3 regions of the Streptomyces telluris genome follow, and region 2 is predicted to be linked to each of the others. Evidence: riboswitches for the same ligand, from Rfam matches in the RefSeq annotation. Region 2 holds a riboswitch; each other region holds the start of a gene.
What was found. Region 2 has a riboswitch for cobalamin ahead of NQU55_RS17045 (cobalamin biosynthesis protein). Riboswitches for the same ligand answer to the same signal wherever they lie in the genome.
Positions count from the first base shown of each region.

Region 1: another riboswitch for cobalamin. It lies ahead of metE (5-methyltetrahydropteroyltriglutamate--homocysteine S-methyltransferase); the one in region 2 lies ahead of NQU55_RS17045 (cobalamin biosynthesis protein).
Region 3: another riboswitch for cobalamin. It lies ahead of NQU55_RS04225 (ribonucleoside-diphosphate reductase subunit alpha); the one in region 2 lies ahead of NQU55_RS17045 (cobalamin biosynthesis protein).

Region 1 is NZ_JANIID010000001.1:455,323-465,512, forward strand. It holds gene qcrB (cytochrome bc1 complex cytochrome b subunit) at 1-1,179, opposite strand, end outside; gene NQU55_RS01845 (hypothetical protein) at 1,363-1,608, opposite strand; gene NQU55_RS36725 (TetR/AcrR family transcriptional regulator) at 1,717-2,532, shown strand; gene metE (5-methyltetrahydropteroyltriglutamate--homocysteine S-methyltransferase) at 2,544-4,868, opposite strand; cobalamin riboswitch at 5,048-5,257, opposite strand; gene NQU55_RS01860 (hypothetical protein) at 5,339-5,731, opposite strand; gene NQU55_RS01865 (hypothetical protein) at 5,947-6,297, shown strand; gene NQU55_RS01870 (hypothetical protein) at 6,387-6,671, shown strand; gene NQU55_RS01875 (hypothetical protein) at 6,842-7,054, shown strand; gene NQU55_RS01880 (hypothetical protein) at 7,125-10,190, opposite strand, start outside.
Region 2 is NZ_JANIID010000014.1:52,990-63,179, forward strand. It holds gene NQU55_RS17015 (VOC family protein) at 1-348, shown strand, start outside; gene NQU55_RS17020 (hypothetical protein) at 407-1,822, opposite strand; gene NQU55_RS17025 (alpha/beta hydrolase) at 1,934-3,061, opposite strand; gene NQU55_RS17030 (class II aldolase/adducin family protein) at 3,261-3,926, opposite strand; gene NQU55_RS17035 (inorganic phosphate transporter) at 4,077-5,321, shown strand; gene NQU55_RS17040 (hypothetical protein) at 5,341-5,592, shown strand; cobalamin riboswitch at 5,957-6,076, shown strand; gene NQU55_RS17045 (cobalamin biosynthesis protein) at 6,205-7,170, shown strand; gene NQU55_RS17050 (cobyric acid synthase) at 7,200-8,747, shown strand; gene NQU55_RS17055 (putative cobaltochelatase) at 8,786-10,190, shown strand, end outside.
Region 3 is NZ_JANIID010000002.1:480,682-490,871, forward strand. It holds gene NQU55_RS04200 (SulP family inorganic anion transporter) at 1-1,479, opposite strand, end outside; gene NQU55_RS04205 (carbonic anhydrase) at 1,515-2,132, opposite strand; gene NQU55_RS04210 (Gfo/Idh/MocA family protein) at 2,802-3,704, opposite strand; gene NQU55_RS04215 (DUF3311 domain-containing protein) at 3,865-4,122, shown strand; gene mctP (monocarboxylate uptake permease MctP) at 4,119-5,753, shown strand; adenosylcobalamin-variant (AdoCbl-variant) riboswitch at 5,982-6,082, shown strand; gene NQU55_RS04225 (ribonucleoside-diphosphate reductase subunit alpha) at 6,255-8,642, shown strand; gene NQU55_RS04230 (ribonucleotide-diphosphate reductase subunit beta) at 8,642-9,658, shown strand; gene NQU55_RS04235 (YciI family protein) at 9,749-10,114, shown strand.

The sequences.
Region 1 (10,190 bases), on a different contig from region 2:
GTTGACGGAGACCCGGAAGGAGAACGCGGCCACGTCGTTCCCGCCGGCGGCCAGCAGCACGGCGTAGAAGACGATGCCGGCCACCCCCAGGGCGGTCCGGGCCGCCTGGTTGCGGGGGCGGTCGCTCAGGTGGTGCTCGGTGCGGTCGCCCGCCACCCACTTCTCGATGAAGGGGTACAGGTAAAGGCCCGTGAACAGCACACCCGGCAGGATGACCGCGGGGATGAGCACGTTCCACATGAAGGTGTGCCCCCACAGCACGGTCTCCCACGGGGGCATGATGCGCAGGGCCCCCTCCAGGAACCCCACGTACCAGTCGGGCTGGGCGTCCGTCGCCACCTGGTCGGCGCGGTAGGGCCCGTAGGCCCACACGGGGTTGACCTGCGCGAGCGCGCCGAGCGCGGTCAGCAGGCCGAACAGCATCAGGAACAGCCCCGAGGACTTGGTGGCGAACTGCGGGAACATGGGCGTCCCGACCGCGTTGCGGTTGGTCCGGCCGCGCTCCGCCCAGTGGGTGTGCTTGAGGTAGACCACCAGGAGCAGGTGCACGGTGATCAGGGCGATGAGCACGCCGGGTACGAAGAGCACGTGCACGACGTACAGGCGGGGCATGATCACGTGCCCGGGGAACGGCCCGCGCCAGATGAACGAGCTCAGGTACGTGCCCACGACGGGGATCGACAGCACGATCGTGTGGGCCGTCCGCAGCCCGGTCCCGGACAGCAGGTCGTCGGGCAGCGAGTAGCCGGCGAACCCTTCGAGGAGCGCGAGGACGAACAGCGTCAGCCCCACGATCCAGTTGACCTCCCGGGGCCTGCGGAAGGCCCCCGTGAAGAACACGCGCAGCATGTGCACGGCGATCGCGGCCACGAAGATCAGCGCCGCCCAGTGGTGCACCTGCCGCATCAGCAGCCCGCCGCGCACCTCGAAGCTCAGGTCGAGCGTCGAGAGGTAGGCCTGCGACATCCGCAGGCCCCGCAGCGGCTCGTAGGGCCCGGCGTACACGCTCTGCGTCATGCCCGGGTCGAAGAAGAGCGTGAGGTAGGAGCCGGTGAGCACCAGGACGACGAAGCTGTAGAGGGCGAGCTCCCCCAGCAGGTACGACCAGTGGTCGGGGAACGCCTTGCGCAGCAGGGCCTTGGCCGCCTCGGCGGCCGGCAGCCGCCGGTCCAGCGCCATGAAGCCGGTCAGCGCCGCCTCCCGGACCTTCTCTTTCACCCGTCACGCTCCCTGTCGCCTCCGGCACCCGCTTCCGCGCGCGGGACCGCGGCTGATGGGTAACCGGCGCGCCCGGAGCTCAACCGCATGATCGCCGGGTGTCACCCGGAGCGCGCGGGGAAGGGACGGAGCGGCGGGGGCTCACTAAGCGGCGCTCTGCCGCGCCAGCGCCTTCTCGCGCCCGGCGTCGAGGACGGCCAGCACCCCGAACGTGAGGAGCGCCGCCGCGGTCGCCACGACGTAGCACCAGGGCGAGGGGAGGTAGTTCGCCGCGCGCAGGACCGTGCCTTCGTCGTCGCTGACGAGCCGGTAGACGATCGACAGCGGGCCCTCCCAGACACCCACGACGAGCGCCGCGATGGACAGGACCCTGTACCAGGCCTCGTGCATTCCGCCTCCTCAGGCCGGAGTTCTGTTTCGTTGATACGACTGTATCAACGAAAAGGGGCGGTAATGTCGGGTTTCGTCACGCATTTTAGTGAGGGATAAGCTGCCTTCGTGCGTGACGAAATTCAGGGTCGGTGCCGCGTCTGCGCCGGGCCGCTCGCCGTGGCGGTCCGGGGCCGCCCGCCCGTCTACTGCTCGCGGAGCTGCCAGGCCAGGGCGTACCGGCAGCGGGCCGGCGCGCGCGGCGGCCGCGAGGCGGGGGCGACCGCGGCCGGGGGGCCCGTCGCCGGCGGCGCGGGGGAGAGACGGCGTCAGATCGCCGGGGCCGTCTGGAGGATCGCGGCCGAGCGGGGCCTGGAGGCGGCCAGCATGCGCGAGGTCGCGGCCGAGGCCGGGGTCTCGCTGCGCGTCGTCCAGTACCACTTCGGGAGCAAGCACGGCCTCCTCGTCTCGGCGCTGCACCTGCTGCACGAGGAGAACGACCGGCGGGCCCGGGAGCGCATGGCCGCGCTGCCCGGCCCCGCGGACCCGCGGGCGGTGCTGGGCGCCGTCCTGAACGAGTTCCTGCCCCTGGACGAGCAGCGCCGCAGCGCTCTGCGCGTCTTCGTCGCGTACTACGTGCGCAGCCTGACCGATCCGGCGCTGGCCGCAGTCTTCCTGCACGCCTCCCAGCCCGTCGAGCAGCTGGTCGCCGGCCTGATCGCGCGGGCGGGGGCGGCGCCCGGCACCGACCCGGGGCGGGAGGCGGACCTGCTGGTGTCAGGGGTGACGGGGCTGGGCATGGACGTGCTCCACGGCCGGCGCACCCTCGCCGACGTCCGGGCGACGCTGGACTACCACCTCGACCGGATCCTGCCCGCGCACCGACCGCACGGCGGGAGAGGGCGGGCGCCGGGCCGTCCGGCGCCGCCCCCTTCCGTCACCTGACCGCCGGACCGTCAGGAGGCCTGGCCGGGGATCTCCGCGCGGACCGTGCGGGCCGCTGTGACCAGGTTTTCCAGGGAGGCCCGGACCTCGGTCCAGCCGCGGGTCTTCAGGCCGCAGTCGGGGTTGACCCACAGGCGCTCGCCGGGGATCGCCTCCAGGCCCTTGCGCAGCAGTGCCGCCGCCTCGTCCGCCCCCGGGATGCGCGGGGAGTGGATGTCGTAGACGCCGGGGCCGACCTCGCGCGGGTAGCCGGCGACGGCCAGCTCCGCGGCGACCTGCATGTGCGAGCGGGCGGCCTCCAGGCTGATGACGTCGGCGTCGAGGTCGTCGATGGCCTGGAGGACGTCGCCGAACTCCGCGTAGCACATGTGCGTGTGGATCTGGGTGTCCGGCCGGACGCCGCTGGTGGACAGGCGGAAGGACTCGGTCGCCCACGCGAGGTACCCGGCGTGGTCGGCGGCGCGCAGCGGCAGCGTCTCGCGCAGGGCGGGCTCGTCCACCTGGATGACCGACGTCCCGGCGGCCTCCAGGTCGTTCACCTCGTCGCGCAGGGCGAGGGCCACCTGGCGGGCGGTCTCGCCGAGCAGCTGGTCGTCGCGGACGAACGACCAGGCGAGCATGGTGACCGGGCCGGTCAGCATGCCCTTGACCGGGCGGCCCGCCACCGACTGGGCGAAGCGGGTCCAGCGCACGGTCATCGGCTCGGGGCGGGAGATGTCGCCGGCGAGGATCGGCGGGCGGACGTAGCGCGTGCCGTACGACTGCACCCAGCCGTGCTGCGTGGCCAGATAGCCCGTCAGCTGTTCGGCGAAGTACTGCACCATGTCGTTGCGCTCGGGCTCGCCGTGCACCAGGACGTCGATGCCGGCCTTCTCCTGGAAGGAGATGACCTCGCGGATCTCGGCCTCGATGCGCCGCTCGTAGGCGGCCTCGTCGATCCGTCCGGCGCGCAGGTCGGCGCGGGCGGTGCGCAGCTCCGTGGTCTGCGGGAAGGAGCCGATGGTGGTGGTCGGCAGCAGCGGCAGCCCGAGGTGGGCGCGCTGTGCGGCCGCCCGCTGGGCGTACGGCTGCGAGCGGCGCCCGTCGGTGGCGGTGACGGCCGCGGCGCGGGCGCGCACGGCCGGGTCGCGGGTGATGGCGGAGCCGGCGCGGGAGGCCAGGTCGGCGCGGTTGGCGGCCAGTTCGGCCGCGATGGTGTCGGTGCCCTGCGCCAGGCCGCGGGCCAGGGTGACGACCTCGGCGGTCTTCTGGCGGGCGAAGGCGAGCCAGCGGACGATCTGCGGGTCGATGTCCCGCTCGGCCGCCGCGTCCAGCGGGACGTGCAGCAGGGAGCAGGAGGAGGAGACGTCGACGCGGCCGGCGAGGCCGAGGAGGGTGCCGAGGGTGGACAGGGACTTCTCGAAGTCGTTGATCCACACGTTGCGGCCGTTGACGACGCCGGCCAGGAGGCGCTTGCCGGGCAGTCCGCCGACGGCCGCGAGGTCGTCGAGGTTGGCGGCGGCGGGCCCGGTGAAGTCCAGGGCGAGGCCCTCGACGGGGGTCTTGGCGAGGACGGGCAGGGCCTCGCCGAGCCGGTCGAAGTAGGAGGCGACGAGCAGCTGGGGCCGGTCGGTGAGGCCGCCCAGGTCGCGGTAGGCGCGGCCGGTGGCGTTCAGCTCGGCGGGGGTGCGGTCCTGGACCAGGGCGGGCTCGTCGAGCTGCACCCAGGCCGCCCCGGCGGCCCGCAGGTCGGCGAGCACCTCGGCGTACACCGGCAGCAGCCGGTCGAGGAGGGTGAGCGGTTCGAAGTCGGCGGCGACGCCGGGGGCGGCCTTGGCCAGGAGCAGGTAGGTGATGGGGCCGACGAGGACCGGACGGGGGGTCAGGCCGAGCGCGAGGGCTTCCTTCAGCTCGGCGACCTGCTTGGTGGAGTCCGGGGTGAAGACCGTGTCGGGGCCGAGCTCGGGGACCAGGTAGTGGTAGTTGGTGTCGAACCACTTGGTCATCTCCAGCGGCGCCACGTCCTGGGTGCCGCGGGCCATGGCGAAGTAGCCGTCGAGGGAGTCGGCTTCGACGGCCGCGCGGTGCCGCGCGGGGATCGCGCCGACCATGACGCTGGTGTCCAGGACGTGGTCGTAGAGCGAGAAGTCGCCGGTGGGCACCTCGTGGACGCCGGCGTCGGCCAGCTGCTGCCAGTTGGTGCGGCGCAGTGCGGCGGCGGTGTCCCGGAGGCTGCCGGCGGTGACGCGGCCCTTCCAGTACCCCTCGATCGCCTTCTTCAGTTCACGGTTGCGGCCCTGACGGGGGTAGCCGTACACGGTGGCCTGGGCTGCCGCGGCTGCGGACTTGCTGGTCACGGAACTCTCCTTCGCGAGCGTGCGTGCGTCCATGACCCCGGGGGACGGGCGGAAGGCGCGAAGGAACGACGGAACCGGGCGGGTTGCTGCCGGATGCGGTCGCGTGTGCGCCGCCGTCCGTGCCCGCCTGATGTATGCGCCGACCCGCCCTCGAGGTCACCGGGATCTCCGTGCGCTCGGCAGCGCACGGGCAGTCGGCAGGTCTTCGGACTCGCGGGCACGCCACATGGCACCTACTGGCCGTCGCTTCCCGGATCCGTATGGATCCAGTGCGTATGACGGCGGTCGTTCCCGCTCACCGCTGCGGGGCAGTCCCGGATTCCCACCGGGTTCCCTCTTACGACGCGCCTGCCTGGCGAGCAGGGCGAACCAGCTGCACCGCCACCATATGGTGCCGGACGGGCCCACGGACAGACCTGTTCGGATACCGGACTGTGGTGTGGGACACGCGACGCGCGAACGGGCGTCCCTCAGGAGCCTGTTCGCGTGGCCAGGCGCAGGCGCAGCTCCATCTCGTGCTCGCCGGAGACGTGCCCCCGGTGCTCGACGGCGAAGGCCCGTTCGAGCTCCTCCTTGACCTGGCGGACGGGGTCCGCCGCGCCGAAGAGGTCGGCGGTCACCGCGCCCGACAGGGGCGTCCCCTCCGGCTGCACCGCGTCGGCGCCGGTGCGCGTGCGGGTGTCGACGCTCATGCACCAGATCATGGGGCCGGCGCCGGGGGTGCCTGGCCCGGTCTCGCCGCGCGGCGGCCCGGCCTCGGGGAAGACGGCCTCGAGGACGCCGAAGACGGCGCCCGCGTCCTGGTGGCCGCAGTCCGTCAGATGCACGCTGACGTGGTCCGCACTCTCCCGGGCATCCGTCACTGCTCCTCCTTCGCCGTCCTGGCCGTGTCCGGGCCCCGCCGCCGAGCGGGGGAGGCCCTGCTCCGACCGTACGGCGCGCCCGGGGGCTCTGGCGCGGGCTGTGCGACCATCCGGGCCAGGTACCCGGCTCCCGCACGAAGATGCAGCGTCCGATTCAACGGCCTCACCCGAACGGTGGAATGCGCCGAAAGTAATTGACTGATTACGCTTAGTGCATGAACCTGTGGAGTCCTGAGCCGCTGCCGTGGAGGCCCGCCCTGCGGGCCTCCGTCGCCGTGCTGGTCTCCGTCCTCCTGCTGTTCTCCGGAGGGAGCGGCACGGTCTACGCCCTGGGCCCCGGCCCGGAGGAGAGCTCCGTCTCCGTGGAGTTCGCCGCCACCGACGACTGCGTCGCGGACACCCGTTCGCCCCGCTCCTCGGTCTCGCCCTCCCGGCGCTCCTGCCTCCCGCCCTTCCGGGCGTCCGTCCTGCCGGCCACCCCGGCCCGCCCGCTGTCGGCCCCGGCCGGCCCCGAGGGCCCCGCGGCGTCCGCCGGCCCCGCGCGCAACGACGTCCTGCGCTGCTGAGAAGGCCCGCGCCCGCCCCCGGCCGTCCGGAGCGGGCGCGCGTGCGGAACTCCCTTCACTACCGGCAGGCACGAGAGCAGAGAGACGTCATGCCCCTCGATCCCGCGCGTGTCCTGAGTGCGTATCTGCGCGCCCAGGCCTACCGCGCCCACGGCCCAGACCCCCAGCCCGCCTCCACCGACGGTGAGCACCCTCCGGGCACCACGAGCCCTTCGCACGGTGCGGACCCCGCCGCCCTGGCCGAGGAGAAGCCTCCCGCCGCTCCCGGCGCGAGCATCCCCGTCGCGGGAGCGGAACCGGCCGCCCCACGCGGCGCGCCGCCGACCCGGCCGGGCCTCTTCGCCCGTCTGCTGCTGTACGTACGGCAGGAGTAGCCGGAGCCGCTCCGCGGGCCGCCCGCTCCCGGCACCGGGAGCGGGCGGCCGCGTGCTCCGCCTGCCGACGCCGGAGCCGTCCCCTTTCAGGTGAAGGGGCGGGCCCGGCCCGTCGGTGGCCTCCCGGCGCCGGGAAGGGGATGCCCGTCGACGCTGACGAGGGAGAACCCATGCCGACCGACGATGTCGAGCGATTCCTTGGCGCCCTGAGCCCGGCTCACCGCGAGGAGGTCGGCCGGCAACCGCGCGCGCAGCAGGAGAAGCTGGCCGCCGCCTGGGAGAAGGAACTGCGGGAGGACACCGACCTCGACACGCTGAGCGAGCTCTCGCCGGCCGCCGCGGAGAGCGAGGCGGCCCGGCGGGTCGTCGAAGGGCGTTCGTAGGCACGGGGAGCACGGGGAGCACGGGGAGCACGGGAGCCCGGGGCACGGCCCGCGCCCCCCGCGCGGTGTCTCATTCCGTGGCCGTCACCCGGGCCAGCGCCTCGTCGCGTACGTCCGGGTGGGGGTGCCGGCGCAGGGAGCGCAGTTGCTCGCGCCAGGGCGCGGACCAGCCGGTGCGGCGGCCCCCGAGCGAGGTGAGCGCGAGCGCGAACAGCCCGGTGGCAAGGTCCCCGTCGTCCGCGAGGGAGCGGGCCGCGTGGGCGAGCGCCTCGTCGCTGCCGTCGCGGCTGCCGAAGCGCCCGGCGAGGGAGCCGGCCGTGCGCGCCGCGAGCGCGGGCCGGCCCTCGTGCAGCCGGGCGAGGCGCTCCAGCTGCGCCGTCAGGACCTCCGGCGCGGCGGCCGGGTCGAGGACCCGCACCATCAGCTCGACCGCTTCGGGAACGTGCTCCCCCGAGCCCGCGAGGAGTTCGGCGACCGCCGGCGCCGCCTCCCCGAGAGCCCGGGTGTGCCACCGGCTCCTGCCGCTCAGGCCGGTGACCAGGCGCCGGATGCGCGCGCGGGCGGGCCGGTCGCGGCCGGGCTCCGCGTCGGGCGCGTCCGGCAGGGCGTCGGCGTCCACGAGAGCCGTGAACGCCCGCATGAGCGGGGCGAGGTCCGGCGACCCGGACGGCGCCAGCACCACGACGTCGCACAGCGCCTCGGCGGCGTGGCTCCAGCTCGTCCTGTTCTCCAGGTCGGTGACGGCCGCCACCAGGACGTCCGCCGCTTCGGGCGTCCAGGGCGACCACCGGCCGAGCGCCGCGTACGCCTGGCGTGCCACCTCGGCGTCGTCGGTGTCGCACACGGCCCGGACCAGCGTCGCGTAGCGGCGCCGGTGCCGCGCCGGCAGCCGGCGGGGCACGGTCGAGAGCACGGCCGTCCGCAGCTCGCTCCGCCCGCTCGCCGCGGTCTCCAGCAACCCCCACGCCTCCTCGTGCGCGAGCAGGTCCGTCGTGAACGCCACGCAGGTGGCCTGCACGTCGTGGTGCTGGCCCGGGAGCGTGCACGCCTCGGCCAGGAGGGCCACCGCCTCGGGCGCGGGCAGCGCCGTGGCGGCGAGCCGTGCGGCCTCCTTCCGGCTGGTCACCTTCACCCCGGTGGCCGCGGTCAGCAGCTCGCGCAGCATCCCGGCCAGGGCGGACGGCGCGACGAACCGGGCCGCGCGGGACGCCGCCGTGATCGCGACCCGGGCCCGGTCCCCGCCGGCGTGCGAGAGCAGGAGCCGCACGTGCCGCCCCGGGGTGTCCGTCCACGCGAGGGCGGCCAGGGCGGCCTCGGCCAGCGGCACGTCGCCGTCGCCGGCCCGGCGCACCAGCAGCTCGGTGCCGTACTCCGGGATGCACGCGGCCAGCCGGATCGCGCGCACGCGCTGGTGCGTCGTGAGCGTCGGATCCCCGGCCGCGCGTTCCAGCAGCCGTGCGGCGGCGGCCTGATGGCGCGGCAGCCAGTACGCCGTCGCCCGGCGGACCGGCGGCAGCCAGTGGCTGTCCTTGGTGAGGAAGCGCCCGTAGGGAGGGGTGTCGCCCAGGGCGGCGTCCAGCAGGTCCGTGCGGCGGCGCACCAGTACCGCCTCCACGGCGGGGAGGGTGACGGCCGACGGGTCCAGCGCGATGAGCTCGGTGACCCGGGCCTCGCGCGTCCGCGGGTCGCCGAGCCAGTACGAGGCGGCGCTGCGGGCGTCGCCGGGGCCGCCGTGCTCGACCGCCCGCCGCAGCAGGGCCTGCAGTCCCGGTACGCCGTAAGCGCGCTCGCCGAGCGAGCCCGCGAGTTCCAGCGTCCCGGCGAAGTCCGCCCGGTCGGCGGCCGCTTCGAGCGACGGACGGCGGGCTTCGAAGATCCGGTGCTCCTGCCCGTGCCGCAGGGGCACGGGGGCGTGGGCGGAGCCGGGCAGCCGCGCCAGGGTGCGCAGCGACCAGGCGGCCGGCTCGCTCTCCTCGCCGCCCTCCCCGGCGGCGCCGTGTTCGCGCAGCAGCGCGTGGGCCAGGGAGCGCAGGGCGGTCTTCTCGGACCACGAGAAGTCCCGCGCCTCGATCGCGTACGTGGCGAGGCGGTCCAGGTGGGGAGCGGCTTCGGGGGCGAACAGCGAGGGGTGCACGGCGGCGAGCGCTGTCAGGGCGGCGGACCGCACCGGCTCCTGGTCGTTGCGCAGCCGGCCCAGGCCGGCGAGGAGTTCCGTGACGACGGCGGGGTCGCGGGCGAGGGCGGCGTTGCGCACGAGCAGCCCGTACGCGTACGCCCGGTCCTCGGCAACCGGGCGCCGGGCGGCGGCCAGCAGTTCCTCGCGGACCTCCGCCACCGGCAGGTACGACAGCGCAGACAGGACCGTCCGCCAGTCGGCCCCGCGCTCGCGGGCCTGCGCGGCCATGCGCCGGGCCTCGGCCTCCCGCCGCGCCCGCGGCAGCACTTGCAGGATCCTGTCCGTCAGCACGGCACGGCCGGTGTCCTGCCCGTGCGTCGCGGCGTCGTAGCACGCGGCGCGCTGCGACGGCGGCATCAGCCGCAGCAGGCCCGCGAGCGCGGGCTCGTGGCGGGCCAGCGCCCGGGCCAGGTCGTCGAAGCCCGGCGGCCGGTGGCGGACGAGCGTGAGCAGTACGGGCTTCCGCAGGCCGGTGAGGTCCGCGTCCTCGCGCCCGGGCGCCAGGAGGAGCCGGAGCGTGCCGGCCGGATCGGCGGCCGCCGGCCGTCCCAACCGGCGGTGCACCTGTCCGGGCAGCCTCCCGTGGCACAGGCGCTGCAGCAGGTCGAGCACCCGCAGCGGCTCGGCGTCCACGGTGGCCGCCACGACGGACCCGTACGACAGCCACCACCGGCGCCGGTGGTCCTCCGGCAGTGCGGTGAGCCGGCGTTCCGCCTCGTCGAGGATCGCGGTCGCGTGGCGGCGGGCGAGCTTCGGCCAGGGGACGGTGGTGTGGAAGAGGAGGGGGAGCAGCTCCGCGACGGTCCCGGGCCCGCAGACCGGCAGGAGCTTCGCCGCCTCGGCGTCGCCCCAGCGCTCGCGGACCGGCCGGACGAGGGCCTCCGCGAGCGCGGTCCGCCGCCCGGCGACGACCGCGCGCACGAGCTCGCGGCGGATCGCCACCGGGACGTCGTCCAGCGC
Region 2 (10,190 bases):
AAGGCGGCGATCGCACAGCTCACCAAGGCGTTCGGCTTCGTCCAGGCCGCCCTGTACGAGAGTCAGGACGGCACGGTCCTGCACGCCGAACTCGCCTACGGCAACGGCAGGGTGATGATCGGTTCGAAGGGACGGGTGGGGGTGTTCGCCGAAGCCATGCGCGAGAGCGGGCCGGTGGGCGTCTACGTCGTGGTCGAGGACACCGACGTGCACTTCCGGCAGGCCGACAAGAGCGGCGTGGAGATCCTGATGCCGCCCACGGACCAGGAGTACGGCTCCCGGGACTACATGGCGCGGGACCTGGAGGGGAACGTGTGGAGCTTCGGGACGTACGTCCCGGCGGGGTGAGCCCGGCGCAGGCCGCGGGGACGGGGCCCGGCCCGCGGGCCGGGCCCCGTCCGGGCTCCTAGGCCCCGCCCGTGTGGACCTGGAAGGCGGCCTTGCGAACAGCCTTGGCCAAGGCCGGGTCCGGGTGCGCCGCCGCGAGGGCGACCAGCACCTGCACCGTGCGCGGGTGCCCCACCGCCCGCACCTCCTCCAGCAGCCCCGGCACGGTGCCCTGGACCGCCGAGTCGAGGTGCCGCACCAGCAGCCGGCTCTCCCCGTGGTCGGCGACGGCCGCGGCGGTGTCCACCCACAGCCAGGTGGCCTCCTCGCGGGTGAGCACCTCGGCGGCCTGCTCCGGGTCGCGGCCCTCGTGCTCGGCGAGCCACAGCAGGGCGTAGGGCCGCAGGCACGGCTCGTCGGCCACGGCCCGCACGGCCGGCTCCGCGGCCGCGCCGACCGCGCGCAGGGCCTCGAAGGCCAGGCCCCGCACGAGGGCGTCGTCGCCGCGGGCGGCGTCGAGGAGCTCGCTGAGGGCGCTGCCGGCGGGCCGGGCCGCCAGCCAGGCGCGGTACTCGGCGCGGGCCGGGCCCGGGGTGAGGTCGGCGCAGCCGCGCAGCATGGCCTCGGCGGACAGCTCGATGTTGCCCGCGGGGCTCTGGGCGGCGACGCAGATCTGCTCCAGCTTGACCCACACCGCCCAGTTGCCGAGCGGGGTCAGCACGGCTTCGGCCCCCGGCCCGGTGCCGCCGCCGGGCACGGCCAGGGCGCCGACGGAGGCGAGCCCTTCGAGGGCCCACGCCAGCAGCTCCTCCAGGGGGTCCTCGTCGGTGGGCGCGGACCGGGCCGGGGGCACCGGCCGGCCGCCGTAGGGCACTTCGCAGCGCTCGGCGCGGATCTCGGCGACGCGCTGCTGGAGCAGGTCGAGGAGCATCGGCACGGCCACCGGACCGGCCGACAGGTGCATGACGGACAGCAGTTGCGGCGCGGCCTCGACGACCTCGGCGACGACCGTCGCGTCGGTGCCCTCCGGCGCGGGGTGGGCGAGGGACCAGGCGTCGAAGAGGGCGACCCAGCCGCGCAGGACGGCGCCGTCGTCGCGGTCCCACGCCTGCAGGCGCCAGCCGGGGCGGGCGGTGCCGCCGTGCAGCTCGACGAGCCCGGCGAGGCGGGCGTGGTCCCAGTCGGTGCGCGCCTGGTGGGGCGTCAGGTGCAGGTCCGCGGCGGCCCGCTCGGCCGTCTCCGCGGAGAGCCCTCCGGTGGTGCCGGGGCGCAAGGTGGCGCCGCGGCCGCGCTCGTCGGCCGCCCAGCGGGCCACGCGGACCGCGCCGGTGAGACAGTTTCTGGCCTGCCGGGCCAGCTCCGCCGGTGCCGGCGTGCCGGCGGGCGGGCGGGGCGCCGGGCGGGAGCCACGGTTCGCCACGGCCCGGCGGGCAGCGGCGATCGGCTGTCGGGGGACAAGTCTGAGCCGGGAGTCGCGCGGAGTACGGGACGTCACAGGAGCAGTCTTGCCGCTGCCGCTCCGAAAACCCAATCGGAATCAATTGTCCAGCTGTCCACCATTCACTTCCTGCCGCTGGATCAGGGCTGCTTGGAGGCTGTGAGGGCGTCACATCAAGGGGATGAGGAACCTCCGCAGAGCCTCCTCGTAACGCCCCGGGGCGGCATTCCACATCGCGGCGTGCGGGGCCCGGGCGACGGTGTGCAGGACGATCAGATCGGGGCGGGCGGCCGCGAGTTCGCGTGACGTGCGCCACGGCGCGACGGTGTCGTCGGGACCGTGGGCGAGGAGCACGGGCAGGGTCAGCCGGGCCGGGTCCCGGACCCGGGCGAGCCCGTCGGGGGCCATTCCGGTCCGGCCACGGGCGGCGTGCAGGGCGAGCGGGAGCAGCGGGGCGGGCACGCCGCGGGCGGCGGCCAGGGAGTGCAGGGCGGCCGGCCAGTCGAGCACCGGCGAATCCATGACCAGGCCACTGATGTGCGGGCGCAGGGCGGGGTCGCCTGCGGCGAGCAGCGCCATGGTGGCGCCGGTGGACCAGCCGTGGAGGACGATGCGGCGGGCACCCTGGGCCAGGGCATAGCGGACAGCAGCGGCGAGATCATGCCATTCGGCCAGCCCGAAACGGCTGATTCCGTCCGGTGGCCCGGGGGCTCCGGAATCGCCCCGGTAGGCCAGGTCGAGGACCGGCAACCGGAGGCGGTGCAGGAGCGGCATGACGACCATCGGATGCTCCCGGGTGGCGCCCAGGCCGTGCACGGTGATCACCCAGGTCTCGCGGGCGGCGGGCAGGAACCAGGCGGGCAGCGGCCCGAGCTCGCCGGGGACCATGACGTCGGCGTGGTCCAGGCCGAGGGCGTCGCGGGGGTTCCCGGCGTGCAGCTGCGGCGTCATCCACACCCGGTCGCCCGGCTCGGGCACGCCGCGCGTGACGCCCTCCAGGCGGCGCACCACGGCGTCGGCGGCGTGCGGCGCGTCGTGGACGACGGCGCCGACGACGGCGTGCAGGCCGCTTCCGGTCAGCCCGTAGGTGCCCGGGCGCAGCGAGGCCCGGTCGCGGGTGAGGGTGATCAGGTCGCCGTCGACGGCGTGGACGGCGAGCCGCGGCTGGTCGGGCGGCGGGCCGCCCGGGGAAGCCCGGAGAGCGGCGTCGGAGGCGTACCGTCCGGCCGCCAGGGCGGCCGCACCGGCACCGAAAGCCGTGACGGCGGCCACGGCCGCCGTGGTCCGTATGCCCATGCTCTCCAGTGTGGGCGGCGGGGGCGGCGGCGGCCAGTGGGGGTTGCCTGCCGGCGGCGCCCGATCTTGTTGCCACCGCCACGGCGCGCAACCGGGACGCGCCGTCCCGGCGGTGCCGGACTCGCCGTCGGCTCGGCACCGCCGGATTCCGCCGCTGTGGCTGCTCGCCGCGCGGCGGAGTTTTGCCGTGTGGCGTAGGTCACGGCCGGGCGGCCTGCGGCCTTCCGTAGTCGCGGAGCTTCTCCATGGCCTCGGTTGCCTGGGCGGGAGTGAGGAGCGTGGGGGTGCGGCCGGGGAGGGAGGAGGCGGTGAGCCAGACCCGGCACATCCACTCCAGCTGGGCGGTGCGGTCGTACGCCTGGTCCAGGCTCGCGCCGTAGGTGAGGGTTCCGTGGTTGCGCAGGAGGCAGCCGGTGCGGCCGGCGAGGGCCTCCAGGGCGTGCGCGGCCAGCTCGTCGCTGCCGTACAGGGCGTAGGGGGCGACGCGGACCGGGCCGCCGAGCGCGCCGGCCATGTAGTGGATCAGCGGCAGCTCCTCGACGAGGGTGGAGACGGCCGTGGCGTGCACGGCGTGGGTGTGCACGATCGCGGCGGCGCCGGTGGCGCGGTAGACGGCGAGGTGCAGGGGGAGCTCGCTGGTGGGGGCCAGGTCGCCCAGGAGCGGACGCCCCTCCAGGTCGACGGCGACCAGGTCGCGCGGGGTCAGCCGGTCGTACGGGATGCCGCTCGGGGTGACGACGACGGCGTCCCCCACGCGCGCGGAGACGTTGCCCGAGGTGCCCACCACGAGGCCGTCGGCCGTGGTGCGCCGGGCCGTGGCCACGACGCCGTCCCACGCCCGGCGGATCTGTTCGCTCTCTCTCATTCGTCCCTCCGTCCGTCCTTGCTTCCGCCCCGCCATCCGTGCTCCGCCTCCGGTTCGCGTCATTGATCAGTCCGGCCCAGTTCACCTTCCGTTCACCAAGGGTCTTTACGGTCCACGCTGTACTGACCATCGAGCTGATTGCCTGGGTGAATGGAACACATCACGCTTCTCATCGGGATCGTGATCGTCACGGCCTTGGTGTTCGACTTTACGAACGGCTTCCACGACACGGCCAACGCCATGGCCACCACCATCTCCACCGGGGCGCTCAAGCCCAAGACCGCGGTGGCGATGTCGGCGGTCCTGAACCTCGTCGGGGCATTCCTGTCCGTCGAGGTGGCCAAGACCATCTCCGGGGGAATCATCGATGAGACCGCCGGCATCAGACCCGAAGTGATCTTCGCCGGTCTGGTGGGCGCCATCGTCTGGAACCTGCTGACCTGGCTCGCCGGGCTCCCCTCCAGCTCCTCCCACGCCCTCTTCGGCGGTCTGATCGGTGCGACGGTCGTCGCCGTCGGCTTCGACGCGGTCAACACCGACAAGGTCGTCATGAAGGTCCTGATCCCGGCCGTCGCCGCGCCGCTCGTGGCCGGCATCGCCGCCTGGTGCGCGACCCGGCTCACCTACCGGCTCACCAAGGGCCGCGACGAGCGCGAGACCGCCAAGGGCTACCGCGCCGGCCAGATCGCCTCGGCCGCCCTGGTCTCCCTCGCCCACGGCACCAACGACGCCCAGAAGACCATGGGCGTGATCACCCTCGCCCTCGTCGCCGGCGGCGTCGTCGCCCCGCACGCCGACCCGCCCATGTGGGTCATCGTCTCCGCGGGCCTGGCCATCGCGCTCGGCACGTACCTGGGCGGCTGGCGCATCATCCAGACCCTCGGCAAGGGCCTCACCGACATCAAGCCCGCGCAGGGCTTCGCCGCGCAGACCGGCGCCGCGACCGTGATCCTCGCCTCCTCGCACATCGGCTTCGCCCTCTCCACCACGCAGGTCTGCTCCGGCTCGATCATGGGCGCCGGTCTCGGCCGCAAGGGCGGCGTCGTGCGCTGGTCGACCGCCGGCCGCATGATCATGGCCTGGGGCCTGACCCTGCCGGCCGCGGGCCTGGTCGCCGGTGGCGCCGCCCTCCTCGCCGACCAGGGCGACTGGGGCGTCGCGGCGGTCGCCGTCCTCGGCCTGGCCGTCTCCGGCGCGATCTGGCTGGCCTCGCGCCGCAAGCCCGTCACCCACGAGGACCTGGATTCGCGCGAGGCCGGCACCGACGCCGAGCCGGCGGGTGTCGTCACCGCGGCCCTGCAGGCCGTCGCCCCGCCGCCGGCCGGCCCCCTGGCCGCCGCGGTCTCCCCCTCCCCCGAGGCCGGGCGGGCTCCTGCCGCCGCCACGGCGAGCTAAGGCTTAAGGAAGAAACAGCATGCACATCGACTGGGCAGCCCTCGGCCAGGTCTTCGGCGTCAGCCTCGTGGTGACGGTCGGCCTGGTGGGCATCTTCACCCTCGGCATCGTCGGCACGTCGCCCCGCGCGGCCGGTTCGGCGGACTCGGCGGCGGGTTCGGCGGACTCGGCGGCGGGCGCGGGGGCGCTCGCGCGGCGCTCCGGTGCGTACGCGTGCTTCGCACTGTGCGCGGCGGCCGTGGGGTACGGCATCTACCTGATCGTGGTGTAGCCCCGCGATCCGCCTCGTCCGGCCGGGATCCCCACGGGGGTCCCGGCCGCTGCGTTTCCCGCCGGGGGTCGCAGGAAGCCTCCGGGTGCGGGCGGCACGGCACCGCCGGGCAGGCGCGTCACGGTTGCGCGCCGCGGCGGCTGCAGAAGGTTCCGCTCGGCCCGGGCGGCGAAGGCCGGGGCCCTCGCTCCCTCCGCACGCGAAGATCCGCCGCCACGGTGGGCGACCGGCACGGCGGAGTCCGGCGGTGCCGTGCTCTCCAGGCTGCCCGGCGCAGCCGGGACGGCGGGTCCGGCCAGGTCAGAGGTGAGTTGACGGCGCCCGCGGCGCATGGTGGACTTCCGGAGCCAAACGGCGACAGCAGAGGAAGCCGGTGTGAATCCGGCGCGGTCCCGCCACTGTCACCGGGGAGCGTCTCCCCCACGCGATGCCACGGCGGCGAGCCGGAAGGCCGGGGCGGCGCGGATCCGGGAGCCAGGAGACTCTGGTCGCCGGCCACGTCGAGCCAGGGCGCGGACCCTGAGTGAGGACACATCGTCATGCCCGGCGCCCGCCACCGAACGCCCCGCACACTTCTCTCCCCCCGCCGAGGCGTGACGGCGGTCTGATCCGATGCGTGCCGATCCGATCGGTTTCGCGTGCGGCGCCGCCCTCGGCTTCCTCGGTGACCGCGTCCTGGGCGACCCCCGCCGCGGCCACCCCGTGGCCGCGTTCGGCCGCGCCGCCCAGGCCGTCGAGCGGCGCCTGTGGCGCGACCACCGCGGCCACGGCGCCGCGCACGCCCTGCTGTGCGCGGGCGGCGCCGCCGCCGGTGCCGCGCTGCTGTCGCGCGCCGCGCGCGCTTCCCGCCCCGCCGGCATCGCCCTGACCGCCGCCGCCACCTGGGCCGTGCTCGGGGGCACCTCCCTGGGCCGCGAGGCCCGTGCCATCGGCGGCGCGCTCGCCGCCGGCGACGTGGACGTCGCCCGCGAGCGCCTGCCGCACCTGTGCGGGCGCGACCCGCAGGCCCTGGACGGGCAGCAGATCGCGCGCGCCGTCGTGGAGTCCGTGGCCGAGAACACCTCCGACGCCGTCGTCGGCGCGCTGGTGTGGGGCGCCGTCGGGGGCGTGCCGGGGCTGGTGGCCTTCCGGGCGGTGAACACCCTCGACGCGATGGTGGGCCACAAGTCCCCCCGCTACCGCCGTTTCGGCTGGGCCTCGGCCCGTCTCGACGACGTCGCCGGCTGGCCCGGCGCCCGCCTGACCGCGGCCCTCGCCGTCCTCGCGGGCCCGGATCCGCGCGGCGCCTGGCGGGTGGCCCGGCGGGACGCGTCCCGCCACCCCAGCCCCAACGCGGGCCCCGTGGAGGCCGCGTTCGCCGGCGCCCTCGGCGTGCGGCTCGGCGGCACCCTCGCGTACGCGGGCCGCGTCGAGCACCGGCCCGTGCTGGGGGCGGAGAACCGCCCGGTGGCGACGGACGACATCGAGCGCGCGGTACGCCTCTCGCGCCGGGTGTCCCTGCTGGCCCTGGGAACGGCCGTGGTGGGCAGGCTCTCTGTCGGAAGCTTCGCACGGTACGCACGGAGGAGGAGCCGGTGACGGCTGACAGGAGCGGGTCCGCGGGCCCGCTGGGCGGGGGCCTGCTGGTGGCCGGCACCACCTCGGACGCGGGCAAGAGCGTGGTGACGGCCGGCATCTGCCGCTGGCTGTCCCGCAAGGGCGTCAAGGTCGCGCCGTTCAAGGCGCAGAACATGTCGCTCAACTCGTTCGTGACGCGCGAGGGCGCGGAGATTGGCCGGGCCCAGGCCATGCAGGCGGCCGCGGCCCGCGTGGAGCCGAGCGCCCTCATGAACCCCGTGCTGCTCAAGCCGGGCGGCGACCGCAGCAGCCAGGTCGTGCTGATGGGCAAGCCGGTGGGCGAGCTCAGTGCGCGCGGCTATCACGCGGGCCGCCAGGAGCAGCTGTTCGGAACGGTGACGGAGTGCCTGGAGGAGCTGCGGCGCACGCACGACGCGGTGATCTGCGAGGGCGCGGGAAGCCCTGCCGAGATCAACCTGCGGCGCAGCGACATCGTGAACATGGGCATCGCCCGGGCGGCCCGGCTGCCCGTGGTCGTGGTCGGCGACATCGACCGCGGTGGCGTCTTCGCGTCGTTCTTCGGCACGACGGCCCTGCTCTCGCCCGAGGACCAGGAGCTGATAGCGGGTTACGTCGTCAACAAGTTCCGGGGCGACGTGACGCTGCTGGAGCCCGGCCTGGACATGCTGTACGAGCTGACGGGCCGGCGGACGTTCGGCGTCCTGCCGTTCGCGCACGGCCTCGGCATAGACGAGGAGGACGGCCTGCGCGTCTCGCTGCGCGGCGCCGTGCGGGAGTCGGTGGTGGCCCCGCCGCACGGGGCGGACGTGCTGCGGGTCGCGGTGTGCGCGGTGCCGCTGATGTCCAACTTCACGGACGTGGACGCGCTGGCGGCCGAGCCGGGCGTGGTCGTCCGCTTCGTGGACCGCCCCGAGGAGCTCGCCGACGCGGACCTGGTCGTGGTGCCGGGCACCCGCGGCACCGTGCGGGCCCTGACCTGGCTGCGGGAGCGCGGCCTCGCGGACGCGCTGGCGCGGCGCGCCGCCGAGGGCCGCCCCGTCCTGGGCATCTGCGGCGGCTTCCAGGTGCTGGGCGAGCGCATCGAGGACGAGGTGGAGTCCCGGGCGGGCGTGGTGGAGGGCCTGGGCCTGCTTCCGGTGCGCATCCGCTTCGCCGCGGAGAAGACCCTGGCGCGGCCGGTGGGCACGGCCCTGGGCGAGCCCGTCGAGGGCTACGAGATCCACCACGGCGTGGCCGACGTCCGCGGCGGGGACGAGGCGTTCCTTGACGGCTGCCGGGTGGGCGCCGTGTGGGGCACGCACTGGCACGGTTCACTGGAGAGCGACGGCTTCCGGCGGGCCTTCCTGCGGCGCGTCGCGGAGGCGGCGGGCCGGGCGTTCGTCCCGGCACCAGACACGAGCTTCGCGGCGCTGCGGGAGGAACAGCTGGACCGGCTGGGCGATCTGATCGAGGAACACGCGGACACGGACGCGCTGCTGCGGCTGATCGAGGACGGGGTCCCTCCGGGGGTTCCGTTCATACCGCCGGGTGCACCGGCTCCGCTCGCGCGGAACGACAACACAGGGGGTACCCGTTGACGGCCTCGGCCACCTATCCGTTCACCGCGGTCGTCGGCATGGACGACATGCGGCTGGGCCTGCTCCTCAACGCCATCTCGCCGTCCATCGGCGGGGTGCTCGTACGGGGTGAGAAGGGCACGGCGAAGACGACGACCGTCCGCGCCCTGTCCACGCTGCTGCCGTGGATCGACGCCGTCGCCGGATGCCGGTTCGCGTGCGACCCGGCATCCCCCGACGCCCGCTGCCCGGACGGCCCGCACGAGGACGGGGCGGCGCACGCCGCCCGTCCGGCCCGCATGGTCGAGCTGCCGGTCGGCGCCTCCGAGGACCGGCTCGTGGGGGCGCTCGACATCGAACGGGCGCTGGGCGAGGGCGTGAAGGCGTTCGAGCCCGGTCTGCTGGCCGACGCGCACCGGGGCGTGCTGTACGTCGACGAGGTCAACCTCTTGGGCGACCATCTGGTCGACGCCCTCCTCGACGCGGCCGCCACCGGCGCCTCCTACGTAGAGCGTGAGGGAGTGTCGGTCCGTCACGCGTCCCGTTTCCTCCTCGTCGGCACCATGAACCCCGAGGAGGGCGAGCTGCGCCCGCAGCTCCTGGACCGCTTCGGCCTGACCGTCGAGGTCGCGGCCTCGCGCGAGCCCGACGAGCGCGTCGAGGTCGTGCGCCGCCGCCTCGCCTACGACGAGGACCCGGCCGCGTTCGCCGCGAAGTGGGCCGCCGAGGAGGAAACGCTGCGGGAGCGGATCGCCGCCGCCCGCGCGCTGCTGCCGTCCGTGCGCCTGGGCGACGGCGCGCTGCGCCGGATCGCCGCCGTGTGCGCGGGCTTCGAGGTGGACGGCATGCGCGCGGACATCGTGACCGCGCGCACCGCGACCGCCCTCGCCGCGTGGGCGGGCCGCACGGACGTGACGACGGCCGACGTGCGGCAGGCGGCACTGCTGTCGCTGCCGCACCGGCGCCGGCGCAACCCCTTCGACGCGCCGGGCCTGGACGAGGACAAGCTCGACGAGATCCTCGGCCGGTTCGAGGACGACGAGCCGGAGCCCGAGCCGGAGCCGGAGCCGGAGGGCCCGGACGACGACGGTCCCGACGGCGGTCCCGAGGGCGGCGGTCCGGACGGCGGCGGGCAGCCCCCGCAGGACGGCACGGGCCCCGACGGCACCCCCGATGTCCCGCAGCAGCGCCAGGAGCCGGGGCCGGCCGGCCCCGAGCCCGCGTCCCCGGAGAGCCCGGACGCCCCCGAGGGTGCCCCCGCCCGCGGGGAGGCCCCCGAGGCGCCGGCCGTCGCCGCGGCCGACCCCTTCCGCACCCGCAAGTTCGACGTCCCCGGGCTCGGGGAGGGCGCCGACGGCCGCCGTTCGCGGGCCCGGACGGCCCACGGCCGGACGACCGGGGCCCGCCGCCCCCGCGGCGCCCTGTCCAAACTCCACCTGGCCGCCACGGTGCAGGCCGCCGCCC
Region 3 (10,190 bases), on a different contig from region 2:
AGCCTTCTCCGGCTCCGGATGCCGCATCAGCACCGGTTCGGTGCCGGGGGCGTTGTGCCGGGCCGCCCAGCCCTCCAGGGCCGTCCGGCAGGCGTGGTCCAGATGGCGCACGCCGGACAGGTCGATCTCGATGGGCCGGTCCTGCGGGAGGGCCTCCAGCGTCTCCAGGATCCGGGGCAGCCGCAGGAAGGTGGCGTTCCCCACCACCGTCGCGACCATCCGGCCGTCGGTGAGCTCGCGGACGTCGAGCTGGACCTTCGAGGTGTCCCACGCCGTCTTCACCACGGCCAGCAGGATGCCGAGCACCACGCCCTCGAACATGCTGGTCGTCACGATGGCGACGGCGGTCACGCCGAGGACGACGACCTCGCCGCGGTGCTCGCGCCACAGCGGGGCGAGCTCCTTCACCGGAATCAGCTTGCAGCCGGCGTGGACCAGCACACCCGCCAGGGCCGCCAGCGGGATGACGCCGATGGCCTGCGGCAGCAGCACGACGAAGAGCAGCAGCCACGCGCCGTGCAGGATGCGGGAGAGCGCCGTCTTCGCACCCGCCTGGACGTTGGCGGAGCTGCGGACGATCACCGCGGTCATCGGCAGGGCGCCGAGCACGCCGCACACCGCATTGCCCACGCCCTGGGCCAGCAGCTCCTTGTCGTAGTGCGTGCGCGGCCCGTCGTGCATGCGGTCGACCGCGGCCGCGCTGAACAGCGTTTCCGCCGAGGCGATCAGCGTGAACGCGATGACGGTGCCGAGGACCGCGACGCCGCCCAGCGACGTCAGGTCGTTCAGCCCGGGGGGCTGGATGGCGTCGGCGAGCCCGCGCACCTCGACATTGGCGACGTCCAGGCCGCCCAGCACCGTCACGGCCGTGGCCAGGGCGACCGCCGCCAGCGGCGCCGGCACCAGCTGCGCCTTGGCGGGCAGCTTCTTCCACACGACGAGCACGGCGATGGTCCCCGCGCCGACCGCGAAGGCGGTCAGGGCGGCGCTGTCCGTGAAGATGTCGACGGCCAGGCCGGGGATCCCGGCGATCTTGTCCAGTCCGGAGCGCGGCTGTTTGACGCCGGCCATCGTGTACAACTGCCCGAAGATCAGGACGAGTCCGATGCCGGCGAGCATGCCGTGCACGACGGAGACGGAGATCGCCCGGAACCAGCGGCCGAACTTCAGCAGTCCGAGGACGAGTTGCAGCACGCCGGTGGCCAGCACGATGGCGCCGAGCATGCCCAGGCCGAATTCCCGGACGGCCTCGAAGACGAGCACGGTCAGCCCGGCCGCGGGGCCGCTGACCTGGAACGTGCTGCCGGGCAGGGCACCGACGACGAGACCGCCGACGATGCCGGTGATCAGGCCGAGCTCGGCCGGAACCCCGGAGGCCACGGCCACGCCGACGCACAACGGCAGGGCCACGAGGAAGACGACGAGCGAAGCGAGCGCGTCCTGACGCAGGACGGCGGGCTGCTTGAGGGCGGAAAACATGGGTGAGGGTCCCTTGGAGGTCACGTGAGGACGGGTCACAGGGGTCCGAACGACACCGGGTCGCTCTCGGGGAGGTGGACTTCGACCGCGCCGGTGTGCACCTCGTAGTACCAGGCGTGCAACCCCAACGTGCCTTGCTCGATGCGTTCTTGGACGCACGGGTACGAGCGGAGCGTCTCCAGCTGGGCGACGGAGTGCCGCTGCACGGCCTCCGCCATGTCGTGGGTGAAGGTTTCGACCGCCCGGGCCGGGGCGTCGGCGGGGACGGCCCGCTCGAGCCAGCCCTGGACGGCGGGAACGGACGAGAGGTCGTCGCCGCGGACGAAGGCGGTGACGGCACCGCAGTGGGAGTGCCCGCACACGATGATGTCGCGGACGCCCAGCACGCGCACCGCGTATTCGATCGTGGCGCTCTCGCCGGAGGGGATGTCACTGCGGTATTCCGGGACGATGTTCCCGGCGGTACGGAGCTCGAAGAGCTCCCCGGGGGACGCCCCGGTGAACAGCGCGGGCACGACACGGGAGTCGGAGCACGTGATGAACAGCGTCTCGGGCGACTGGCCCGCTTCGAGCGCGCGGAAACTCTCGGCACGCTCCGGATCGGCCACGTGCGTGGCGGCGAAGGAACGCGCGTTGTCGATGAGGGACTTCATGATGGCCTGCCTCCTGCGCTCTGCGGCATGACGCCGGGCGCGGTGTGGTCGGGTCGGGTCGGGCATGACGAGCATGCGAGCGGCATGGCGGCGCCACAGCCTCGGGGCATGGCGCCGGCCGTCTGCAGCCAATTGTGCACGACTGCAGAGACCAACACTTTACCTGTGTATTACCTCCTCGTGAAAGAGAAATTTTTCGTCAAAAAACGGACGCAGAAGGCCACTTGACGCTTGATTGGTACAGTCCCGAACTATTCGATTCCCCCAGAGATTTTGGAGGAATTGATTCCGTCTCAGCTGCAACCATGGACCCCACCAGCTGCGTCTTCATTGCGAGATCCGGAGGAACGCATTACCCGTGCATTACACACGTATTCGCTATCCGGGCGGCGATACAGGGGGGCGCATGCATCACACACCGGGGCAATGGGTGGCCGCGCGGAACGAGTTGTCATGATCGCGCTAATCGTGCGGAGCCCGCCGCCCGCGAGGCCCCTTCGCCGCCCCCCTCCGGGCGGCGAGGCATCCGCCCGCACGGCCCGCGCGGGCGGATGGTGAACAGTGGGTTAACGGCAGGTGAATGACCGTCAGATAGGGGTGACATCCAGCCACTTCAGCACCGGCCGTTTCATGCGCCCGCCCGCCCCGCGGGGTTCCGCCGTCAGCCGCTCAGGCGTTGCGGAAGCGCGCCGCCCAGCAGGCCGCCGTGATGACGTCGTCCACGAGGACGGCCTCCGCCACCGGGCAGGCCGGCGGGCGCCCCTCCCGCACCGCCGCCGCGAAGTCGGCGATCAGCGGTACATGCGGGTCGGGTGCGAGCTCCGCGTCCAGCGGGTCCAGCGACAGGAAGCGGCCCCCGGCGGTGACGTCGAGGCGGTCCCGCTCTGCGCCGCCGATCCAGGCGAAGCGGCACTCGGCAGACGTGCCCGACGCCCAGCCCAGGGAGACGTGCGCGCGCCGCTCGGCCCCGGCGGCGAACCTGCGGCCGAAGCGCGCGCCCACGCGCACGGGCGGGCCCAGGACCGACAGCAGCAGATCCAGGCGGTGGCTGCCCGCGTCGGCGAGCACACCGCCGCCGGCCACGGCCGGATCGGTGCGCCAGTGCGCCGGGTCCTCCGGCGCCGGGTCGAAGGGGGCGCAGAAGGTGATCTGCACGCGCGCGGGCTCCCGCGCCGTCAGCGCCTCGCGCAACTGCCGTGCGGCCGGGCCCAGTCTGCGGTGGTAGGCCACGCCCGCGCACAGCCCCGCCCGGGCCGCCTCCGCCGCCAGGGCGCCCCCGCCGCCGAGCGCGCCCGCCAGGGGCTTCTCGACCAGGACGTGGCAGCCGGCGCGCAGCGCGTGGAGCGCGAGGGGCACGTGCGCCGCGACGGGCGTGGCCACGTAGACCGCGTCGGCGGCCGTGAGCCGGCCGAGGTCGTCGCCGCCCGCGGGCACCCCGTGCTCCGCGGCCGTACGGGCGGCGCGCGCCGGATCCCGCCCCCAGACGTACGCCGTCTCCTCGCCCAGGCCGCGCAGGGCCGGCAGTACCTGACGCCGCACGACGTCGCCGCAGCCGGCGACCGCCCACCTCAAGTCCCCTCCATGTCCATCAACTCACCATAAACGGAACGCCTTTTCAACAGGCCCGATGTCGTTGTCATACCGATATGCGGACAGGGGGTGACGCCCAACGGGGCCCTCCCCTAGATTTCCTGCGCATCACGCAGTGATCACACAGGGGGGAGTCACCACCATGACGGAACCACCGGAGGGCGGCAGGAGGGCGGTCGTCACCCTGCCCCTGGCCGTGGCGGGACTGTGTCTGGCCGTGCCGTTCGTCGCGATGCTGTGGGTCGACTCCTACGCCAGGACCGCGCCCGCCTTCATCGGCATCCCTTTCTTCTACTGGTACCAGATGCTGTGGGTGCCCGTGTCGACCCTGCTCACCGTCGTCGCCTACGTGCTCGTGCGGCGCCAGGAGCGGGCCCGCAAGGCGGGTGAGCGGCGATGAAGGACGGCGTGAACGGCGTGGCGCTCGCCGTCTTCATCTTCTTCTTCCTCGCCGTGACGGTCATGGGCTTCATGGCCTCGAAGTGGCGGCGCGCGGGGACCCCCGAAGAAATGGCCAACCTCGACGAGTGGGGGCTGGGCGGCCGGTCCTTCGGCACCTGGGTCACCTGGTTCCTGCTCGGCGGCGACCTCTATACCGCGTACACCTTCGTGGCCGTCCCGGCGGCGATCTATGCGGGCGGTGCGGCCGGCTTCTTCGCGGTGCCGTACACGATCCTCTGCTACCCCCTGGTCTTCACCTTCCTGCCCCGCCTGTGGTCGGTCTCCCACAAGCACGGCTACGTGACGTCGTCGGACTTCGTCCGCGGCCGCTTCGGCTCGAAGGGCCTCTCGCTCGCCCTCGCGCTCACCGGCATCCTCGCGACGATGCCGTACATCGCGCTGCAGCTCGTCGGCATACAGGCGGTCCTGGACGTGCTGGGCGTGGGCGGCGGCTCGAACTGGTTCATGAAGGACCTGCCGCTGCTGATCGCCTTCGGTGTCCTCGCGGCCTACACCTACTCCTCCGGGCTGCGGGCGCCCGCGCTGATCGCCTTCGTCAAGGACACGCTGATCTACATCGTGATCATCGTGGCGATCATCTACATCCCCATCAAGCTGGGCGGTTTCGACCACATCTTCAGCAAGGCGGGCGAAGCGTTCGCGGTCAAGAACCCGGAGACCGGCAAGCCGCGCGGCTCCCTGGTGAGCGGTCCGGACGCGCAGTGGGCCTACGCGACGCTCGCGCTCGGCTCGGCGATGGCGCTCTTCCTCTATCCCCACTCGGTGACCGCGGTTCTCTCCAGCAAAGGCCGCAACGTCATCCGCCGCAATACGACGATCCTGCCGCTGTACTCCCTGATGCTCGGCCTGCTCGCGATGCTCGGCTTCATGGCCATCGCCGCGGGGATCAAGGTGAAGAACGGGCAGCTCGCGATCCCCCAGCTGTTCGAGGACATGTTCCCGGACTGGTTCACGGGCGTGGCCTTCGCCGCCATCGGCATCGGCGCCCTGGTCCCGGCCGCGATCATGTCGATCGCCGCGGCGAACCTTTTCACCCGCAACATCTACAAGGACTTCATCCGGCCGGACGCCTCGCCCGGGCACGAGGCGAAGGTCTCCAAGCTCGCCTCGCTGCTGGTGAAGGTCGGCGCCCTCGTCTTCGTCCTCACCATGGACAAGACCGTCGCCATCAACTTCCAGCTGCTCGGTGGCATCTGGATCCTGCAGACGGTCCCCGCGCTCGTGGGCGGGCTCTTCACCCGCTGGTTCCACCGCTGGGCCCTGCTGGCCGGCTGGGCCGCGGGCATGGGCTACGGCACCTGGAAGGCGTACGACACGCCGAGCGCGACGCAGGATCATTTCGGGAATACCAACCTCATCCCCCTTATCGGAGAAAAGGGCTATATCGGGCTCACCGCCTTCGTGCTCAATGTGATCGTCGTCATCGTCCTGACCTTCGCCCTGAAGGCGCTGCGCGTGCCGGACGGCACGGACGAGACCTCGGCGGCGGACTACACGGCGGACGCCGGCGACCCCGGGGTCCGCAGCGAGCTCCCGCCGGCCACCGCAGGGGCCCCTGGAGGGCATTAGAGCGACCCCCGGCGGAGCCCTCGCCCCGCGGAGCCGACCGGGCCGCCACGCCCCCCTGGAGGGGGCGTGGCGGCCCTTCGCCGCACCCCGCGCCCGACCCCCCTTCCGACCTGCGAACCCACCCTCAACACCGGGGCCTGATAACACATTCCGACCTATGCGCTTACCGCGCGACACAACATGTGGGGGCGCGTACGAGGGGCGGCACTAGATGTATGCTCGTCCTCGCTGTCGTCGCAGGGGAATCCGGTGAAAATCCGGAACTGTCCCGCAACGGTGCATGTATGCCGTTAAGCCGCGCATGCAGGAGTCCGAGTACCTGCCGGCAGCACGCCCTCCACCGAGCCTGCCCTGGGCTCGGCTATGGGCGTTGAATTCGTCCGGGCCTCGCGGGTTGGGCCGGCGGACGCCTACGAGGCATGCCCTGGTCCATCAGGCGCGCCCGTACGCGACCGTCGTGCTCTCCCGCCGGCCCACCCAGCCGAGCGAGGGAGAGCCTCAGTGACCATCGCGCCCGCCGATCCGGTCTCAGCGGAAGAAGCGACCGGCGGCCCCGGGACCGCGCTGCTGCGCACCCTGACCGACCTCACCGCCGACCTTCCTGCCACCGACCCCGGCAAGGTCGCCGCCGCCGCACTGCGGGGCCGGAGCGCGAACTCGGACGAGGCCGAGCTGCGCTCCCTCGCCACCGAGGCCGCCGCCGGGCTGATCGCCGAGGAGCCCGAGTACTCCAAGCTCGCCGCCCGGCTGCTCACCCGCGCGATCGCCGAGGAGGCCGCCGGCCAGGGCGCCACGTCCTTCTCCGCCTCGGTCGCCGTCGGCCACCGCGAGGGCCTGATCGCGGACGACACCGCCGCCTTCGTGGCCACCCACGCCGCGCGCCTGGACGAGCTGGTCGACGAGGCCCTCCTCGGCGGCGCCGACGACCGCTTCGGCTACTTCGGCCTGCGCACCCTGCACAGCCGCTACCTGCTGCGCCACCCGATCACCCGCAACGTGATCGAGACCCCGCAGCACTTCCTGCTGCGCGTGGCCTGCGGCCTGGCCGAGGACCACTCCGAGCGCGCCGTCGCCGACGTCGCCGAGCTGTACGGCCTGACGAGCACCCTGTCGTACCTGCCGTCCTCCCCCACGCTCTTCAACTCGGGCACCCGCCACCCGCAGATGTCGTCCTGCTACCTGCTGGACTCCCCGCTGGACGAGCTGGACTCGATCTACGACCGCTACCACCAGGTGGCGCGCCTGTCGAAGCACGCCGGCGGCATCGGCCTGTCGTACAGCCGCATCCGCTCGCGCGGCTCGCTGATCCGCGGCACCAACGGCCACTCCAACGGCATCGTGCCGTTCCTGCGCACCCTCGACGCCTCCGTCGCCGCCGTCAACCAGGGCGGCCGCCGCAAGGGCGCGGCCTGCGTCTACCTGGAGACCTGGCACGCCGACATCGAGGAGTTCCTGGAGCTCCGCGACAACACCGGTGAGGAGGCCCGCCGCACCCACAACCTCAACATCGCGCACTGGATCCCGGACGAGTTCATGCGCCGCGTCGAGGCCGACGCCGAGTGGTCGCTGTTCTCCCCGGCCGACACGCCCGACCTGGTCGACCTCTACGGCGACGAGTTCGACGCCGCGTACCGCAAGTACGAGGCCGAGGGCAAGGCCGTCAAGCAGATCCCGGCCCGCGTGCTCTACGCCCGCATGATGCGCACCCTCGCGCAGACCGGCAACGGCTGGATGACGTTCAAGGACGCCGCCAACCGCACCGCCAACCAGACGGCCGAGAAGGGCGCGGTCGTCCACTCCTCGAACCTCTGCACCGAGATCCTCGAGGTCACGGACGACGGCGAGACCGCGGTCTGCAACCTGGGCTCCGTCAACCTCGCGCAGCACCTCGGTGCCGACGGCGAGATGGACTGGGAGAAGCTCGACCGCACGGTCCGCACGGCCGTCACGTTCCTCGACCGCGTCGTGGACATCAACTTCTACCCGACCGAGCAGGCCGGCAGCTCCAACAGCCGCTGGCGCCCGGTGGGCCTGGGCCTGATGGGCCTGCAGGACGTCTTCTTCCGCCTGCGCATGCCCTTCGACTCGCCCGAGGCCAAGGAGCTGTCCACCCGCATCTCCGAGCGCATCATGCTCGCGGCGTACGAGGCCTCCGCCGACCTCGCCGAGCGGCACGGCCCGCACCCGGCCTGGTCCGCGACCCGCACCGCCCGCGGCGTGCTGCACCCGGACCACTACCCCAACGCCGTCGCCGCCTGGGCGGACCGCTGGGAGGCGCTGCGCGCCCGCATCGGCGAGGTCGGCATGCGCAACTCGCTGCTGCTCGCCATCGCCCCGACGGCCACCATCGCCTCCATCGCCGGCGTGTACGAGTGCATCGAGCCGCAGGTCTCCAACCTCTTCAAGCGCGAGACGCTCTCCGGTGAGTTCCTGCAGGTCAACACCTACCTGGTGGAGGACCTCAAGAAGCTCGGCGTGTGGGACCGCGCCACCCGCGAGGCGATGACCGAGGCCAACGGCTCGATCCAGGAGATGCGCTGGATCCCGCAGGAGGTGCGCGACCTCTACCGCACCGCCTGGGAGATCCCGCAGCGCGCCCTGATCGACATGGCCGCGTCCCGTACGCCGTACCTGGACCAGAGCCAGTCGCTGAACCTCTTCATGGCCTCGCCCACCATCGGCAAGCTCAGCTCGATGTACGCGTACGCCTGGAAGCAGGGCATCAAGACGACGTACTACCTGCGCTCGCGCCCGGCGACCCGGATCGCCCGCGCCGCGTCCGGCGGTGCCGCCGCGCCCGCCACCATCCCCGTGCAGCAGGCCGCGCCCGACGCGGACGCCATCGCCTGCTCCCTTGAGAACCCCGAGTCCTGCGAGGCTTGCCAGTAATGTCGACCGAACGCCAGAAGAACCTGCTCGACCCCGGCTTCGAGCTGACGCTGCGCCCCATGCGGTACCCGGACTTCTACGACCGCTACCGCGACGCGATCAAGAACACCTGGACCGTCGAGGAGGTCGACCTCCACTCGGACGTCGCCGACCTCGCCAAGCTCTCGCCGGGCGAGCAGCACATGATCGGCCGCCTGGTCGCGTTCTTCGCGACCGGTGACTCGATCGTGGCCAACAACCTGGTCCTGACGCTGTACAAGCACATCAACTCCCCCGAGGCGCGGCTGTACCTGTCGCGGCAGCTCTTCGAGGAGGCCGTGCACGTCCAGTTCTATCTGACGCTGCTGGACACCTACCTGCCCGACCCGGAGGAGCGCGCCGCCGCGTTCGCCGCGGTGGAGAACATCCCCTCCATCCGCGACAAGGCGCAGTTCTGCTTCAAGTGGATCAACGAGGTCGAGAAGCTGGACCGGCTGGAGACGAAGGCCGACCGCCGCCGCTTCCTGCTCAACCTGATCTGCTTCGCCGCGTGCATCGAGGGCCTGTTCTTCTACGGCGCCTTCGCCTACGTGTACTGGTTCCGCAGCCGCGGCCTGCTGCACGGCCTGGCGACCGGCACCAACTGGGTCTTCCGCGACGAGACCATGCACATGAACTTCGCGTTCGAGGTCGTGGACACCGTCCGCCAGGAGGAGCCCGAGCTCTTCGACGACGAGCTCCAGCAGCAGGTCACCGACATGCTGAAGGAGGCCGTCGAGGCGGAGCTGCAGTTCGGCCGCGACCTGTGCGGCGAGGGCCTGCCGGGCATGAACACCGAGTCCATGCGCGAGTACCTCCAGTGCGTCGCCGACCAGCGCCTGCAGCGCCTGGGCTTCCAGCCGGTCTTCGGCTCGGAGAACCCGTTCTCCTTCATGGAGCTGCAGAACGTCCAGGAGCTGACCAACTTCTTCGAGCGCCGTGCCTCCGCGTACCAGATGGCGGTCGAGGGCTCGGTCGGCTTCGACGAGGAGTTCTGAGCCGGGCGGCTTAATTCTTCTCGCAGCCTGCATCGCGTGTCTCCCGTCCGGGAATCCCAGTGCGGATCCGGACACGACGGGAGGCACGCGATGCCGCGTTTCATGATGATCGTCAAGGCGAGCGACGAGTCCGAGGCCGGGGTGATGCCGACCAGGGAGATGCTCGCCGAGATGGGTGCGTACAACGATCGGCTGGCCGCGGCCGGGGCGATGCTCGCGGGCGAGGGGCTGCACCCCACTTCCGAGGGGGCGCGGGTGACGTACTCGGACGGTCCGCCCGTCGTGACGGAGGGCCCCTTCGCGGGGGACGCTCAGGGCCTGGTCGCCGGGTTCTGGTTGATCAAGGCCGACTCGATGGACGAGGCCCTGGAGTGGGCCCGGCGCATCCCCTTCCGGGAGGGCGAGGTCGAGGTGCGCCCGGTCTTCGAGGCCTCCGACTTCCCCGACGGCTCGTAGAACGCGTGTGGCGGGCGCCCCCCCCCGGGGGGGGCCCCCCCACCGGCGTCGGGCGCGGCGGCTGTCGTTGGGGGCG